DNA from 3 places in the Diaphorobacter sp. LR2014-1 genome. Region 2 is predicted to be linked to each of the others. Evidence: predicted binding sites of a transcription regulator. Region 2 holds the regulator's gene; each other region holds the start of a gene.
The links. The regulator FliA, encoded in region 2, starts transcription of late flagellar genes. The targets are predictions, from matches to a motif close to CTAAAGTTTNNNNNNNNNNNGCCGNTA.

Region 1: the regulator FliA is predicted to act here: its motif matches at 2,242-2,268, upstream of BV908_RS18385 (flagellin).
Region 3: the regulator FliA is predicted to act here: its motif matches at 1,081-1,107, upstream of BV908_RS16605 (YjfB family protein).

Annotation. Positions count from the first base shown of each region.
Region 1 covers NZ_MTBE01000035.1:30,005-33,276, forward strand. Annotated here, with positions in the region: gene fliD (flagellar filament capping protein FliD) at 1-231, opposite strand, end outside; gene BV908_RS18385 (flagellin) at 510-2,093, opposite strand; gene BV908_RS18390 (tetratricopeptide repeat protein) at 2,400-3,272, shown strand, end outside.
Region 2 covers NZ_MTBE01000057.1:10,066-13,337, reverse strand. Annotated here, with positions in the region: gene flgM (flagellar biosynthesis anti-sigma factor FlgM) at 12-335, shown strand; gene BV908_RS20960 (hypothetical protein) at 393-740, shown strand; gene BV908_RS20955 (RNA polymerase sigma factor FliA) at 999-1,712, opposite strand; gene BV908_RS20950 (hypothetical protein) at 1,717-2,514, opposite strand; gene flhF (flagellar biosynthesis protein FlhF) at 2,504-3,272, opposite strand, start outside.
Region 3 covers NZ_MTBE01000028.1:22,655-25,926, reverse strand. Annotated here, with positions in the region: gene BV908_RS16610 (dihydrolipoyl dehydrogenase) at 1-975, shown strand, start outside; gene BV908_RS16605 (YjfB family protein) at 1,132-1,335, shown strand; gene BV908_RS16600 (FAD-dependent oxidoreductase) at 1,395-2,522, opposite strand; gene BV908_RS16595 (amidase family protein) at 2,544-3,272, opposite strand, start outside.

The DNA of each region.
Region 1 (3,272 bases), on a different contig from region 2:
CGCGTTCCAGCCCGTCACGCTGGTGAGCTTGCTCGCCGCGTCCGACAGGGCCGACACCAGCGACTTGATCTGCCCGAAGGTGGAGATCTTGGCCTGGGTCATCTGGGCCTGGTACTGCAGGCCGGTGGAGCGGGTGATGGGCAGGCGGGCTATCTCAACCGACGAATCGATAAGCCCCTGGACATCGACGCTGCCGCCAAGACCCACGCCAATGGATGAAAAGCTGGCCATGATCACCTCCTGAAAAACACGGGTTGGCCCGGGAGCGTGCTGACGATCCGGGCGAATCACTGGAATTATCCGCCCCTCGCTCCATTTGCATCGCGCCAATAAGCCCCCGGAAAACCGCCAATCTTCCGCCCGGCGCCGATATTTCTGCACAAGCCATCGGCACATCAGGCATCGGCACAAGGCACAGGGGCAGTGGCAACTTGCATCGCCACTGCCCCGTGTCACCTCAAGGCCGCCGACCGCTTGCCGGCGGGTGCGGCCCCTTGCGCCTGCCCTGCTTACTGCAGCAGCGCCAGAATGCCCTGGGGCAGCTGGTTGGCCTGGGCCACCATGGCGGTGCCGGCCTGCTGCAGGATCTGGGCGCGCGACAGGTTGGCGGTTTCGGCCGCGAAGTCGGCGTCCTGGATGCGGCTGCGGGCGGCGGACATGTTCTCGCCCGAAGTCTGCAGGTTGTTCACTGCCGTCTCGAAGCGAGACTGCAGGGCACCGTAGGTGGCGCGCTGGCCGCTGATGGCGGAGATGGCCGCGTCCACAATGGCCAGCGTGCGGTTGGCGCCGTCCACCGTGCTTACGTCCATGTTCTGCACGGTCTGCAGCTGGCTGGCGGCTGCGGTGTCAGCAGCGGCATTCAGGAAGCTGCCATCGCCACCCGAGCCATCTTGGTCGCTAGCGACGCTGAACGACTTGGACGAATCCAAGGTGATCTGGCCAGTCACAACCAAGCTAGCACCCAAAAAAGCCGCTGCATCCGTGGCGGCACCCGTTGCGGCCAAGGCAGCATCCCCGCCAATGGCCGTCGCACTGTCGTTGGCCAGCGACACGGTCAGATCATTGCCCGACTCGGAGTCATTCACCAACTTGATGTCGTTGCCTGCAGCGTTGGTCAACACCAGGTTCTTGCCATCGTCGCTGACACGGGCCGTGACACCCGTCTTGGACGATGCGTCATTGAACGCCTTCACCGCGTCGCTCAGGCCGTCGGAATTCAGCTTGGCGCCCACCGTGAACGAAATGGTGGCAGGCTGGTCATCCTTGTTGTTAGACGCAATCTGCAGCGTATAGGACTTGTCCTCCGTCAAACCAGCCAGCCCCACCTCGGTGCGTGCCGAGGCAGTCACGCCAGTCTTTTCGGTCTGCGCGTTGATAAGCGCAGCCATGTCCTTGGCCGATGTACCAGCATCGTAAGCCACCGTCTGCGTGCCATAAGCACCATTGATGGTGATCGCGCCTGCAGCGATGGCCGAAGTACCAGTACCTCCGCCCTGCGCCACGATGGCACTAGCCGTGCTGCCCATCGTCAAGTCGCCACCATTGTCGGTAGCCGTAGCTGCCTTGCCGCCGATGCGGTAGTTGCCATAGGCGCTGGTGCTGAAGTTGGACGAAGTGGCGGTAATGGTCTGGTTGGCATTGGCGCCCACCTGGAAGGCGGCGCTGGTGAAGGAGCCGTCCAGCAGCTTGCGGCCGTTGAAGTCGGTGGTCTTGGCGATGCGGTCCAGCTCGGCGGTGAGCTGGTTCACTTCGTCGTTCAGCGCCTGGCGGTCGGATGCGCTGTTGGTGGCGTTGGCCGACTGCACGGCCAGCTCACGCACGCGCTGCAGGATGTCGCCCGAGCTCTTGAGCGCGCCTTCGGCCGTCTGCGCCAGCGAAATGCCGTCGTTGGCATTGCGCACGGCCTGGTTCAGGCCGCGAATCTGGCTGGTGAAGCGCTCCGAAATGGCCAGACCGGCGGCGTCGTCCTTGGCGCTGTTGATGCGCAGGCCCGACGACAGGCGCTGGATGGTGGTGTTGAGGGAGTTCTGGCTCACACCCAGATTACGCTGGGCCATGAGCGAGGCGACGTTGGTATTGATGGTGGATGCCATGATTACTCTCCTGAAAGAACTAACTGGTTGTGGCTTTGCTGCCAACTGGGCCCAGAACCATCTGGCCTCAGCGTTCACAGCGCCTGCACAGGCAGCCTGTTGAACGGCGGGGCGTCATTGCGTGCTTCAAACGTCCCGTTATGTAAGTTTTCGGACGGCCGCCAGAGAACTTTAGGGCTGCATGCAGCGCATGTAAAAATGATTTGCAAGCCAAGTTGCCTCTTGATACGTCCATGCCGATACGTCGATGCATGCATGGCGGGCATGCAGCGCTGGCGCCAACTCTTCGCCACCCTTCGCACCGCCATGTCCCTGTCCCGCCCCAGCGCGCACCACGCCCCGCCGCCAGCGCCTCACGGCGTTGCCGACCTCATCGCCACGGCGCAAGCCCTGCAGGCCGCAGGCGACGGCCCGGGGGCCATCCATGCCTACCGCCAATGGCTGGCGCGCGGCCCTTCGGGGCAGGACTGGGCGGCGCATTTCAACCTGGGGGTGCTGCTGAAAGACAGCGGCGACCTGGCCGGTGCGCGGCAGGCTTTCGGCGCGGCTCTGGCGCAAAAGCCCGACTTTGCCCAGGCGCAGGCCGCACTGGCGCAGGTGACGCCGACGCAAACGCCCGCCGGTTTGCCAGACATCCGGCTTTTCAGCCTGGCCTGGTCTGCCGACACCCTCACGCAGACCGACCCGGACATCGCCATCCTGGACAACCGCGCCAACCCGCGCCCCGATTGGCGCGAGTACTGGCCGATGCGCCACTTTCTGGCGCAACCAACGCTGGACGCGCACGCCTACTACGGCTTTCTGTCGCCCAAGTTCACCCGCAAGACCGGGCTGACCGGCGCCCGCGTCATCCAGTTCATGCGCGACCGCCCCGGCGCCGACGTGTACACCTTCAGCCCCCAGGCGGACATGGGCGCCTTTTTTCTCAACGTGTTCGAGCAGGGCGAGACTTTCGACCCCGGCTTTCTCGCCACCTGCCAGGAGCTGCTGGAACACCTGGGCCAGCCAGCGGACTTGCGCGCCCTGGTGATGGACTCGCGGCACGTGGTTTTCAGCAACTTCATCGTGGCCCGGCCTGCGTTCTGGCAGCACTGGCTGTCGTTGTGCGAAAAGATTTTCCAGCTGGCCGAGGCAGGCGATTCCCCGCTGGCCGCGAAAGTCAACGCCCCCACGACCTAC
Region 2 (3,272 bases):
TGGAGAGTGCGATGAAGATTGGACACAACCCGGATACTGCGACTGCGCTGTCAAAGGCCGCTGCCAACAAGCAGCAGGCCAAGGCCGCCGCACCTGCGCCGGCCGCTGAAGAAGCGGCCCAGGGCGCGACGCGCGCCGCCGCAGGCGTGCCCGTCACGCTGTCGGCCGCCGCCCGCGGGGTGGACGCCACCAAGTCCACGGCCGACTTCGACACCGCCAAGGTCAAGGCGATCAAGGCCGCCATCGAAAAAGGCACCTTCCGCGTGGACGCCGAAGCCGTGGCCGACAAGCTGCTGTCCAACGCCTACGAAACCCTGTCCCACTCGCGGGGCTGACCCGCCCTCCTGGGCCCGGCTGGCCCGCCGGGGTGACAGGCTCTAGACTTGCACCCCATGTCACTCGACGACACCCTCACCTCCATCGAAGCGCAGCTGCAGGACATGCAGGCTGCGCTTCTTGCTTCCAACCCCCAGACTTTTGAAGACACTGCGGTGCAGCTGCGCGGCGCTGCCATGGCGCTGGCCCAGGCCCTGGCGCCTGTGGCGGGCGCGCTGGAGCCCGCCGCCGCGCAACGCGTGCAGACCATCGGCCGGCAATTGACGCTGGTGCGCGACCAACTGGCGCGGGTGATGGCGCTGACCGAGCGACAGGTGGCGTCGCTGCTGCCGCCGGTGGAGGGGGTGACTTATGGGCCTTCGTCCGGCGCCGCGGGGGCGCGGATTTATCGGGCACCGGGGTGACTTTTAGCCCGAATTGCTGGCTGGGGCTTATGGGATAAGCGCTAGCAGCTATCTTTTTTTATGGGTTCTGGAGGTTTGATGCTGTTGACCGGGACCCGCCCCGGCGGGCGAGGCACTTTTCTTTGACGAAGCAAAGAAAGGTAGGTGCGCCGCCGGGCGCATATCCCGGCCAGCGCCATGAAAAGCCGCAGCGCAAGCAAAAAAAATAGCTGCCTGCGCTTGTCCGGCAAGCGCAAAACAGCTATTTCATCCAAAAAATCAGTGCCCCCGCATCTTCGTCCGCAACCGCGCAATCGCCTGGCTGTGCAGCTGGCACACGCGCGATTCGGTCACGCCCAGGACGGCGGCGATTTCCTTCAGGTTCATGTCGTGCTCGTAGTACATGCCCATGATGTACTGCTCGCGCTCGGGCAGGGCCTTGATGGCCTCGACCAGCGAGGCGCGCAGGCGCTGGTCGCGCAGCACGGCCATGGGATCGGCGCCCTCGTCGGCCACGTGGCGGTCCAGGAAGCCCTCGTCCTCGTCATCGTGGTGAAAGTCTTCCAGGTACACCAGCTGCGTGCCGCGCACCTTGCTCAGCAGGGCTTGGTAGTCCTCCAGGCTCATGCCCAGTTCGGCGGCGATCTCGGACTCGATGGGGCTGCGGCCCAGGCGCTGCTCCACGCGGTGCAGGGCATGCTCGATGTCCTTCTGGCTCTTGCGCGAGCTGCGGCTCATCCAGTCGCCCTCGCGCAGCTCGTCGAGCATGGCGCCGCGGATACGCTGGCTGGCAAAGGTCTCGAACTGCACGCCCTGCGCGACTTCGTAGCGCGAGAGCGCGTCGTTCAGACCGATCATGCCGACCTGGATCAGGTCGTCCAGCTCCACGTTGGGCGGGAGCTTGGCGATCATGTGGTGGGCGATGCGCCGCACCAGGGGCACGTGCTGGTGGAACAGCGCGTCCCGGTCGAGCTGGCCTTTCGCGGTGTACATCGGGTCAGTGGCTCCGGTCCAGGGGCGAGAGGGAGGCGCACAGGCTGTGCGGGGGCAGCAGGGGCATGGCAGCGTCAATGGTGCATGCGTTTTCCAGCAGTTGCAAGGCCAGCCGCTGGATGTCCTGCGCGCGCGCCGCGGCCACGGTGGTGGTGTGGACCTGCAGGCCCAGGTGGGTGCGCGCGCTGCGCTGCAGCGTGTCCAGCGCCTCGGCGGTCTGGCGGTGCTGCACAGGCTCCTGCGGCGCGAGGATGGACGCCACCGTGCAGCGCACGCCGGCGTGCAGCGCCATGTGTTTGAGCTGGCGGTAGCTGCGCACCATGCCTTGTGCGCCGGGGCCGGTCATGATCAATGGCACGCTGGCGCTGCCGCGCAGCAGGGGCGCCAGTTGCTCGGGCGGTGCATGCAGCACCACCAGCGCGTAGGCGCGAAACAAGGGCTGCAGGCGCTGCAGCACGGTGGCGCCATGGTGTTCGGACTGCTGCGCCAGGCGGGCCAGCCCGCGGGCCGCGGGCACCACGGCCAGCGACGCGCCGGTGGCGGAGGCCAGCGTCTGCGCGCCGTTCCAGGGAGCCGGGTGCAGCAACTGGTCCAGGCCGGGCATGTGCGGGCTCTCCAGCGCCGTGCCGTCCAGCACCACGACGGGGTAGCCCAGGCGCTGCAGGCTGGAGCACAGCTGCCACAGCATCTCCAGCCACGGGCCGCTGCCCGGCTGGCTCAGCACGGCCAGCAGGCGCAGGTCCTGCTGCGGCGTGTAGCTGTGCAGCCCGGCGGCCTGGTGCAAAGCGGTATCAAGCAACATCGGCCATCCCCCGCTCATCGGCCGTTTCCGTGGCGTGCGAGAAGAAGAAGTTCAACTCGGCGGCCTTGGGATCGAAGGCCGACTTCACGCTCGTGCGCATGGAGGCGCTCACGAGCTTGCGGGCGTCGGCCGCTTCCCAGTCCTCGGGCACGCGCTGGCCGTTGGTCACGCCGCGCAGCACCATCTGGTGGCGGATCAGCGCATCAATGGCGGGGCCCAGCTTCACGGCCTCGTCCACCTTGGACAGGATGGCCTGCTGCGAGCCGGTGGTCTTGAAGCCGGTGAGCACGTCGTCCAGCGTATCGCCGTGGCTGCTGGCGTTGAGCACCAGCAGGCGCTTGACACCGGGCAGCGCCAGCACGTCCAGCAGGTCGCGCTTGCGCGGGTCGCGCGGGGCCACGCCCGTGGTGTCGATGAGCACCATCTTCTTGGACGACAGCAGGCCCAGCAGGTCCTGCAGCGCCGCGCGGTCGTGCGCCAAGTGCGCCACCACGCCCAGCATGCGGCCGTAGGAGCGCAGTTGCTCGTGCGCGCCCACGCGGTAGGTGTCCAGCGTGATCAGGCCCACGCTGGCGGGGCCGTGGATGCGCGCGCACAAGGCGGCCAGCTTGGCGGTGGTGGTGGTCTTGCCCACGCCGGTGGCGCCCACCATGGCGAAGATGCCGCCTTCCTCGTACAGCGGCAGCGTCTGCGCGTCGGTGCGCAGGTTGCGCTCCAGCACTTCCATGAGCCAGCGCACGGCGTCCTGGGCGCCCAGA
Region 3 (3,272 bases), on a different contig from region 2:
GACTGGCTGGCTTTTGGTGACCGCATCCTGACCACCGACACGCTGTTCGAGCAGCCCACGCTCGGCCCGCGCGTGGCCGTCATCGGGCTGGGGCCGCTGGGGGTGGAAATCGCGCAGGCGCTCGCGCGGCTGGGGGTGGAGGTGATGGCCTTCGCGACGGGCAAGAGCGTGGCCGGCCTGAGCGACCCCGCCATCAACGACGCGCTGCTGGCGCGGCTGAAGGACGAATTCATCGTCAACGTGGGCGACAAGGCCGAGCTGCGCGAGGTGGCCGGCGGCATACAGGTCACCAACGGCAGCGCGACCGTGGTGGTGGACCAGGTGGTGGCCGCCATGGGCCGGCGCCCGAATCTTGAGCACCTGGGACTGGACACCCTGGGCGTGGCGCTGGACGACAAGGGCCGCCCGCCCATCGATCCGTGCACCCTGCAGGTGGGCGATCTGCCCGTCTTCATCGCGGGCGATGCCGATGGCGACCGCCCCCTGCTGCATGAGGCCGCGGATGAGGGTCACATTGCGGGGTTGAACGCCCTGGCGCCCACGCCGCGCGGCTTCGCCCGGCGCACGCCGCTGGCCATCACCTTCAGCCAGCCTCAGGCCGCCGTGGTGGGGCAGCGCCATGCCGATCTGCCCGAGGGGCAATGGGTGGGGGGCACGGTGGACTTTGCGCGCCAGGGCCGCGCGCGCGTGGCGCAGTGCAACCACGGGCGCCTGAACGTGTACGCCGAACACGGCAGCGGCCGCCTGCTGGGCGCCGAGCTGTGCGCGCCAGCGGGCGAACACATGGCCCACCTGCTGGCGCTGGCCGTCGAGCAGCGGCTGACGGTGCACGACCTGCTGCGCATGCCCTTCTACCATCCGGTGCTGGAGGAAGGCCTGCGCACGGCGCTGCGCGACGCGGCCTCGCGCCTGCCCAAGGCCAGCGATTCCGACCTCGCCGCCTGCGAGGCCTACGGCGCGAGCGCGCTGGACTGATACAAAAACAATAGCTGGCTGCGCTTGCCAGGATGAATTTTCAGCACCAAAACAGCTTGAAATTCTTACGTATCAAGCGCCAACAGCTATGTTTATAGAAGCACCCTTGAATCCGCGGTGAACTGGCCGATAACAAGAGGTACACCGGAGATCGCCATGGACGTCGCCCTCACCCAATCCATCGTCAGCACCGCCAGCGCCCTCGCCAGCCGCGAGACGGCCGATGCCGTCCAGGTCACCGTGCTGAAGAAGGCCCTGGACACGCAGGAAACGGCCGCGGCCACCCTGCTCGCCGCCCTGCCCCAGCCACCGCTGGCGACCGAGGGCCCGCTGGGCACGCAGCTCAACACCTACGCCTGACGCGCACGGCGCGCTGGCTTTTTTTCGCCGGCTCAGGCCGGCTTCAGCCCTGGCCTTGCTCAGCGCAGCCGCGCAGGCGACAGGCCCGCCACGTCCACACCCTCGCGCGCCAGCTCCGGGGCCAGCGGCTCGCCCAGTGCCAACTGCCGCGTCAGCAGCGCCGCGCCCGCCGCGCTCTGGATGCCATAGCCGCCTTGCGCGGCCAGCCAGAAGAAGCCGGGCACATGGTTGTCCCAGCCAATGACCAGGTCGCCATCGGCCACGAACGAGCGCAGCCCCGCCCAGGTATGCGAGGGGCGGCGGATCTGAAAGCACGTCACCTGCTCGATGCGGTGGATGCCCAGGGCCACGTCCAGTTCCTCAGGCACCACGTCGTGCGGCGCCACGGCATCGGCATTGGCGGGGGAGCCCAGCATCTGCCCCGCGTCAGGCTTGAAGTAGTAGTCCTCCGCAATGCCGATGACGGCTGGCCAGTGGGCCGCTTGCATGCCGGCCGGCACGGGAAAGGTGAAGGCCGTGCGCCGGCGCGGCTCCAGCCCGATGGGCGGCACGCCCGCCTGGGCTGCCACCACGTCGGCCCAGGCGCCTGCGGCATTGACCACGGCGCGCGCGTGCAGCACCTCGCCATCGGCCAGGGTGATGTGCCAGCCCTCCTCGCCCCGTTGCAGGGCCGTCACCTCGGCATGGGTGCGGATCTCGCCACCACGCTGGCGCAAGCCGCGCAGGTAGCCCTGGTGCAGCGCATGCACGTCGATGTCGGCGGCGCCGGGCTCGCTCATGCCCGCGGCCACGGCCTCGGGGCGCAGGCACGGGGCCTGCTCCAGCAGCTCCTCGCGCGTCAGGCGGCGCACCTGCGGGTTGCGCGGCAGCGCCTCGGCGTACGCGGCTTCCAGCAGGTCGAGCTGGTCGGGCCCCGCCAGGTACACCACGCCGCGCGGCGTGAGGATGGGGGCGCTGCCGAATTCGGGCGGCGGCGCATCGTAGAACGCGCGGCTGGCCCGTGTGAGTGCGCAGATGTTGGGCGTGCCGTAGGTGGCCGAGTACAGCGCGGCCGACCGGCCGGTGGTGTGGTAGCCGGGCTGGGCCTCCCGCTCCAGCAGCAGCACGCGGCGGTGCGCGGCCAGTTCCCAACCGGCGGAGGCGCCGGCAATGCCCGCGCCGATGATCACAAAGTCATAGGGTTGCATGGGTTCCCTCGCCAATCACTGTCAGACCGCCGACGCCTGCGCCGCGGCACCGCGCGCGCCCAGGCGCGGCACGCCGCGCGCGTCATCGGGGTCCGGCGCGTGGGTGACGATGGAGGTGAGCGCGGGCTGCACCGGCCCCAGCCGGGCCAGGTCGGGCCGCGGGCGCTGCAGGCCATCGATGCGGGCGAAGGCCTGCTCCAGCCCCAGGCCGATGGACAGCAGGCGATGGTCGTCGCGAAAGCGCCCCACCACCTGCAGGCCGAACGGCATGCCGGCCGTGTCGCGCCCGCAGGGCACGCTGAGCGCGGGGTGCGTGGTCAGCGTGGTCACGTAGGTCAGCGCCAGCCAGCGGTAATAGTTGGCCTGGGGTTCCCCGTTGATGTGACTCGCGTACAGCGCGGTCCACGGGAAGGGCGAGACCGGCGTGGTGGGTGCCAGGATCACGTCGAAGTTGGCAAACGCCTCCTGTGAGCGCGCCAGGATGCGCGTCTGCTCGGCCTGTGCCCAGGCGCTGTCCAGCAGCGACATGGCCGCACCCATCTCGTAGTTGGCGCGCGTGTTGGGCCCCAGGCTGGCGGGGTCGCGCTCGTAGGCCTCGCGCATGCCGGCCACGAAGCTCTCGGCCCGCAGCACGTCGAAGCAGCGGTGCACGTCGCCCAGGTCCAGCCAGATCTCCTCGCAGGAGCGGAACAGGTGGCGCATGGCGCCGATCTTGGCGCGGAACACGGCGCGGATGCCGTCGTCCACCGC